Regions from separate parts of the Litchfieldia luteola genome, predicted to be linked through region 2. Evidence: a T-box and tRNA genes for the amino acid it is inferred to sense, from the RefSeq annotation. Region 2 holds a T-box; the other holds one or more tRNA genes.
The links. A T-box is a leader RNA that pairs with one kind of tRNA and senses whether it is charged. The one in region 2 lies ahead of tyrS (tyrosine--tRNA ligase), so its partner is inferred to be a tRNA-Tyr.
Positions count from the first base shown of each region.

Region 1: it encodes a tRNA-Tyr, which carries the amino acid that the T-box ahead of tyrS (tyrosine--tRNA ligase) is inferred to sense. The anticodon was not compared.

Region 1 is NZ_JAGGKM010000001.1:1,210-4,461, reverse strand. Features, by position in the region: gene J2Z26_RS00095 (alpha/beta hydrolase family protein) at 1-414, opposite strand, end outside; tRNA gene J2Z26_RS00090 (tRNA-Leu) at 662-742, opposite strand; tRNA gene J2Z26_RS00085 (tRNA-Leu) at 781-866, opposite strand; tRNA gene J2Z26_RS00080 (tRNA-Cys) at 890-963, opposite strand; tRNA gene J2Z26_RS00075 (tRNA-Gly) at 967-1,041, opposite strand; tRNA gene J2Z26_RS00070 (tRNA-Gln) at 1,046-1,120, opposite strand; tRNA gene J2Z26_RS00065 (tRNA-His) at 1,161-1,236, opposite strand; tRNA gene J2Z26_RS00060 (tRNA-Trp) at 1,253-1,326, opposite strand; tRNA gene J2Z26_RS00055 (tRNA-Tyr) at 1,345-1,429, opposite strand; tRNA gene J2Z26_RS00050 (tRNA-Thr) at 1,443-1,518, opposite strand; tRNA gene J2Z26_RS00045 (tRNA-Phe) at 1,543-1,618, opposite strand; tRNA gene J2Z26_RS00040 (tRNA-Asp) at 1,625-1,700, opposite strand; tRNA gene J2Z26_RS00035 (tRNA-Met) at 1,702-1,778, opposite strand; tRNA gene J2Z26_RS00030 (tRNA-Val) at 1,821-1,896, opposite strand; tRNA gene J2Z26_RS00025 (tRNA-Glu) at 1,909-1,983, opposite strand; tRNA gene J2Z26_RS00020 (tRNA-Ser) at 2,000-2,091, opposite strand; tRNA gene J2Z26_RS00015 (tRNA-Asn) at 2,096-2,170, opposite strand; rRNA gene rrf (5S ribosomal RNA) at 2,202-2,317, opposite strand; partial or broken rRNA gene J2Z26_RS00005 (23S ribosomal RNA) at 2,426-3,252, opposite strand, start outside.
Region 2 is NZ_JAGGKM010000004.1:469,873-473,124, forward strand. Features, by position in the region: gene J2Z26_RS14270 (glycerophosphodiester phosphodiesterase family protein) at 1-26, shown strand, start outside; gene tyrS (tyrosine--tRNA ligase) at 65-1,309, opposite strand; T-box leader at 1,357-1,602, opposite strand; gene J2Z26_RS14280 (MFS transporter) at 1,654-2,217, opposite strand; gene J2Z26_RS14285 (FAD-binding oxidoreductase) at 2,220-3,252, opposite strand, start outside.

The DNA.
Region 1 (3,252 bases), on a different contig from region 2:
TAGTAGTTGTGCTGCGCGAATTGCATCTTCGACTGTCTCCTCATATACAGTTATCTCACTAATTTGCTGTGCCATTTTATTACCATGAGCATACGTCCTTTTATCATAACGAATAACAGCAATACCCTGTTGAGCAAGGCCCCAGGCAATATCACGAAAAGGCTTATATGCAAATGCTGTTTCATCCTGATCACTCGGACCTGAACCGTGTATCAAAACAACAGCTGGAAGCGCCTCTTGATTATCTTTCGGTAGGGTTAAAGTACCATTTAACTCATATTCAGTATTTTCACCGACAATAATCTTCTCTTCCACTACTTCCTCTTTAAATACCTTCTCTTCATTTGCACATCCAGCTACAACCAGTAGCATTATTAACATTAACAACTTTTTACTAATTCGTAAAACATTCACTAAATGTCACCTCTATTTCAAAAAATAACGAGAAACTCGATAGAAAATATGTAAATAAGTGTCCTAATAGCTTATACGTTACAATTTATAAAAGGTTTCTTCCAAATTGTAATTGATGGTTTAAAGTGAATGTGAGTAGAATGCATTGATTATTTGAGCTAACAGTTATAGTTAAATGAGAACATAAAAAAACCTCACACAATTAAGTGTGAAGCTTGATTTATCAGCGTTTTTAGCTATCTAGTAATACCGGTGGCCGGGGTCGAACCGGCACTCCAGAGGAACACGATTTTGAGTCGTGCGCGTCTGCCAATTCCGCCACACCGGCAAAATATTGCCATTATTCGTATGTCTAAGTTGAAAATATGCCGAGGACCGGAATCGAACCGGTACGGTAGTCACCTACCGCAGGATTTTAAGTCCTGTGCGTCTGCCAGTTCCGCCACCCCGGCATGATAAAAAGGATGGTCTTTTTTGGAGGCGACACCCGGATTTGAACCGGGGATAAAGGTTTTGCAGACCTCTGCCTTACCACTTGGCTATGCCGCCGTCTGGAGCGGAAGACGGGATTCGAACCCGCGACCCCCACCTTGGCAAGGTGGTGTTCTACCACTGAACTACTTCCGCAAAATGGCTGGGCTAGCTGGATTCGAACCAACGCATGACGGAGTCAAAGTCCGTTGCCTTACCGCTTGGCTATAGCCCAATGAAGAAGCTCTATTGATAAAATATTATTTAAAATAAAATGGGGCGACTGATGGGAATCGAACCCACGAATGCCTGAACCACAATCAGGTGCGTTAACCACTTCGCCACAACCGCCATAGACAAAAAAATTTGGCAGGGGCAGTAGGAATCGAACCCACACCGGAGGTTTTGGAGACCTCTGTTCTACCGTTAAACTATGCCCCTATTAAGTTTTAAAAAAAATGGTGGAGGGGGACGGATTCGAACCGCCGAACCCGGAGGGAGCGGATTTACAGTCCGCCGCGTTTAGCCACTTCGCTACCCCTCCACAAAAAAAGGAATGGTGCCGGCGAAAGGAGTCGAACCCTCGACCTACTGATTACAAGTCAGTTGCTCTACCAACTGAGCTACACCGGCAAATTATTAATTTGTATTAAAAAATGGTGGCTCAGGACGGAATCGAACCGCCGACACAAGGATTTTCAGTCCTTTGCTCTACCAACTGAGCTACTGAGCCAACATATGGCGGTCCCGACCGGGATCGAACCGGCGATCTCCTGCGTGACAGGCAGGCATGTTAACCGCTACACCACGGGACCTTGGTTGCGGGGACAGGATTTGAACCTGCGACCTTCGGGTTATGAGCCCGACGAGCTACCGGACTGCTCCACCCCGCGATAATAAATATGAAACGTTATTTTCGCTTTGCGAAAAAACGTTGGTGGAGGATGACGGGATCGAACCGCCGACCCCCTGCTTGTAAGGCAGGTGCTCTCCCAGCTGAGCTAATCCTCCAGATGTGTTTAATGGTGACCCCTACGGGATTCGAACCCGTGTTACCGCCGTGAAAGGGCGGTGTCTTAACCGCTTGACCAAGGGGCCAATATATAAGTTATAGTGGCGGAGAGCAAGGGATTCGAACCCTTGAGACAGTGGTAACCGCCTACACGATTTCCAATCGTGCTCCTTCGACCACTCGGACAGCTCTCCAGAATGGCTCCACAGGCAGGACTCGAACCTGCGACCGATCGGTTAACAGCCGATAGCTCTACCACTGAGCTACTGTGGAATATTAGGAAATACTATTTATTAAAATACAAGCCTAGCAACGTCCTACTCTCACAGGGGGAAACCCCCAACTACCATCGGCGCTGAAGAGCTTAACTTCCGTGTTCGGCATGGGAACGGGTGTGACCTCTTCGCCATTGTCACTAGACTTATTTAATAAGACAATTTCTATTATAATATCTTTATAGAAATTATCAAGAGGAAATTTTTGTTCCTTCAAAACTAGATAACGATAAGACATTCAAGTAAAGAATAAGTGGTTAAGTCCTCGAACGATTAGTATCAGTCAGCTCCACACGTCACCGCGCTTCCACCTCTGACCTATCAACCTGATCATCTTTCAGGGTTCTTACTAGCTTGCGCTATGGGAAATCTCATCTTGAGGGGGGCTTCATGCTTAGATGCTTTCAGCACTTATCCCTTCCACACATAGCTACCCAGCGATGCCCTTGGCAGAACAACTGGTACACCAGCGGTGTGTCCATCCCGGTCCTCTCGTACTAAGGACAGCTCCTCTCAAATTTCCTACGCCCACGACGGATAGGGACCGAACTGTCTCACGACGTTCTGAACCCAGCTCGCGTACCGCTTTAATGGGCGAACAGCCCAACCCTTGGGACCGACTACAGCCCCAGGATGCGATGAGCCGACATCGAGGTGCCAAACCTCCCCGTCGATGTGGACTCTTGGGGGAGATAAGCCTGTTATCCCCGGGGTAGCTTTTATCCGTTGAGCGATGGCCCTTCCATGCGGAACCACCGGATCACTAAGCCCGACTTTCGTCCCTGCTCGACTTGTAGGTCTCGCAGTCAAGCTCCCTTGTGCCTTTACACTCTGCGAATGATTTCCAACCATTCTGAGGGAACCTTTGGGCGCCTCCGTTACATTTTAGGAGGCGACCGCCCCAGTCAAACTGCCCACCTGACACTGTCTCCCATGCGGATCACGCATGAGGGTTAGAATTTCAATACAGCCAGGGTAGTATCCCACCGATGCCTCCACCGAAGCTGGCGCTCCGGCTTCTACGGCTCCTACCTATCCTGTACAAGCTGTACCAAAATTCAATATCAGGCTGCAGTAAAG
Region 2 (3,252 bases):
CTCCTCTTTTAAATAAGATGGACTAGTTAAAAGCGATCCTCCTAATATAGAAGGATCGCTTCACTTATTTTGTTAGTTTAACAAATTTTCGTTTGCCTACTTGTAAGATTAACCCGTCTATAATTGTTACTAGTACATTTACATCACTTACTTTTTCTTCATTCAATCGAACGCCACCATTTTGTATCATTCTACGCGCTTCACTTTTTGAACTTTGTAAATTTAACTCAACAAGCAAATCAAGAATTCCTACTTCAGAGTCGCCTTTCCATTCAACGACTGGAATGTCATCTGGTAAAGACCCCTTCTGGAACACTGTTGTAAAATGCTCTTCTGCCTTTCGCGCTGCTTCCTCACTATGGTACATTCTTACAATCGTCTTGCCTAAAAGCATTTTAGCATCTCTTGGATGTAGTGTTCCTTCAGAAAGTCCCTCAGAGATTTTGTTCTTCTCTTCAACTGATAAATCTGTTATTAAGTTGAAGTATTTCGTAATAAGTTCATCTGGAATGGACATCGTTTTTCCATACATTTGGTTCGGTTCTTCATCGACCCCAATGTAGTTGTTTTTCGATTTAGACATTTTGTCTACACCATCGAGTCCTTCTAGCAATGGTAACATGATTACAATTTGCTTTTCTTTACCATAGTGTTCTTGAAGATGTCTTCCCATTAGAACATTAAAATGTTGATCCGTTCCACCGAGCTCTACATCACTTTCAAGCATGACTGAGTCATACCCTTGCATTAATGGATAGAAAAATTCATGTAAAGAAATTGGTTTCCCTGTTGATAATCTTTCTGAAAAGTCATTTCGTTCGAGTAATCTGGCTACCGTTATACTTGCAGATAAGTTAATGACATCCTCTAAGTTAAGCTCTGATAACCATTTAGAGTTGTAATATAGCTCAACCTTATCCATATCGAGTACTTTGCTAAACTGTTCAAAATAGGTTTTTGCATTATGCTGTACTTCCTCATTTGTTAGTTGCTTTCTTGCAACAGACTTTCCAGTAGGATCACCTATTTTGCCTGTAAAGTCACCTATAATTAATTGAATAACATGCCCATTTTCTTGAAATTGCTTTAGCTTATTTAACACAACTGTATGCCCTAAGTGAACATCTGGTGCGGAAGGATCTAGGCCAAGCTTAATTTTCAATGGCTTTTCTTTTAAGATTGATTTTGCAACTTTTATTTTTAGTTCATTTAACGGAATTACCTCTGATACTCCATTACTATAAATCGCAAGCTGCCTCTCTACTTCTATACGTTGTTCACTTGTTAACTGCTCAAAAAAATCACTCATTGTAAATCCTCCTTTTCCTCAAAAAAATAAAAAAACACGCCCCTAAAAAAAGGGACGTGGATTACGCGGTACCACCCTTGTTGAAGAATTAGATTCTTCCACTCAAGATCGAATAACGGTTTAGCCGTTCTTTGCTAATTCTTACTGTCCAAGATAGATTCTAGGAGATTTAAAGGTTCGCAAAGAAAGTTCAGGGAGGTAATTCGCTCTTATCTTTGTGCTGATTTGCACCAACCATCAGCTCTCTAAAACAGGGAGATAAGTCACTACTGTGTTCCCATCATAACTTTTTAAAAATATAAAGTTTAGTTGATTTTTGTTATTTTAACCGAAAAATTAAGTAATTACAACTCTTTTTTGTTTAATATATTTGTCCTGTAAATAAGTAACCCACTAACAAAATAGATAATGGAGCTACTATAAAAAATAATGTGAATAGTAAAGAAGTCAGCTAAGACACCACCGAAAAAAATAGCGATTGCAGAAAAAATGGAAGTCCAAAAATGGTAATTGCCAATATTTATTCCTCGTTCGGCATCGTCGGTAAGACTGGCAATTAGTGTCTTTTCTCCATGCTTTTGCAAGGCTCCAAATATGCCTAGCAGTAATTGTAAGATGTAAACTTGTTCTATACTACTTATATGAGGATAATAGAGCAGTACAAGTGCCATTCCCCACGAGTTAACGAGTAAAAAATACTGATTATCAAATTTACTGGATAACCGTCCGGCTATTGGGTGGACAAGAGCTGCACTTAAAGCAAACAAACCGTAGGATAGACCGAACTGACTGTAATTTGAACCGATATTATTTATGAAAAGAATATAGAACGGAAAGATAAGACTACTGGCAAAAAATACTGAGCTTTGAGTTATTATTAACCATTTCAATTTCTTATGATTTTCCATATCTATTTGTACCTTTCATAAAAGAAGTTCATAAATCTTTCTTCAGGATCATAGATTAGCTTTCTTTGAAAAAACTCCTCAGCTCTAGGGTAAGACCTTAACATTTGTTCTTTTGTTGGGTATGGCATATAGGGTAGATAATAACTGCCATTATGGGATAAAGTAACATCTATCATTTTTTGAACAATCTCTTTCGTTTTCTGTTGATCACTCTCACTAAATCCTTGATTAATTAATAGCACAAGTGCAAACATATTATCTTTTGCATAAGAAAGAACTGCGTCCTCATCCTTCGACACATATCTGATTGTTATGTTAATTAGATTCAGATCCTCATTTGATAACACCGTTCGTAATTCGTCAATATACCGAGGAAAAAGATCAATCGGAACAAAATACTCTTGAAGGACGTCGGTATCATTACTATTTTCATATTCTAAAAACTTAGATTCTGAGCGCATAACATTATTACGAGAAATAAGAGAGCCATTGGTATTATGAAAATAGGACTGTTGTAATGTCCAAAACCAATCCTTTCCCCAGTCATATTGACGAGATAATCCTAGCGTAAACTTTGTTAACCATGTAAAGCGGTCCTTTTTTAGCTGGGTATGTTCTTTCAGCTCTTCCTTTGAAAGAACATAATTTGTTACATACATATCAGTTAAAAAATTCTCCGGTGCAGTTGATATCCTTGCAAGGTGCATACGCACGCTAGGATCTCCTTTAACATCTTTTGTAAAATATGCAGCATACTCTTTATAGTCCATTGAAACTGTATTCATTTCGTACAATTCATCATCAGTAAGCTCTAATTCAACATCAAGAATGACCCCGAAAAGTCCATATCCCCCAATAACAAGTGCAAAGAGCTCACTATTTTCTTTTCTGCTTACATTAATAATTTTCCCTTCCGCTGTTAACAATCGAAAGGATTTGACTGTATCGATAAGAGAACCGTATCGAATGTCCCTCCCATGCGCATTTGCACTTAGGGAACCACCGATTGTAAAAATATTTTGAGACTGCATGACT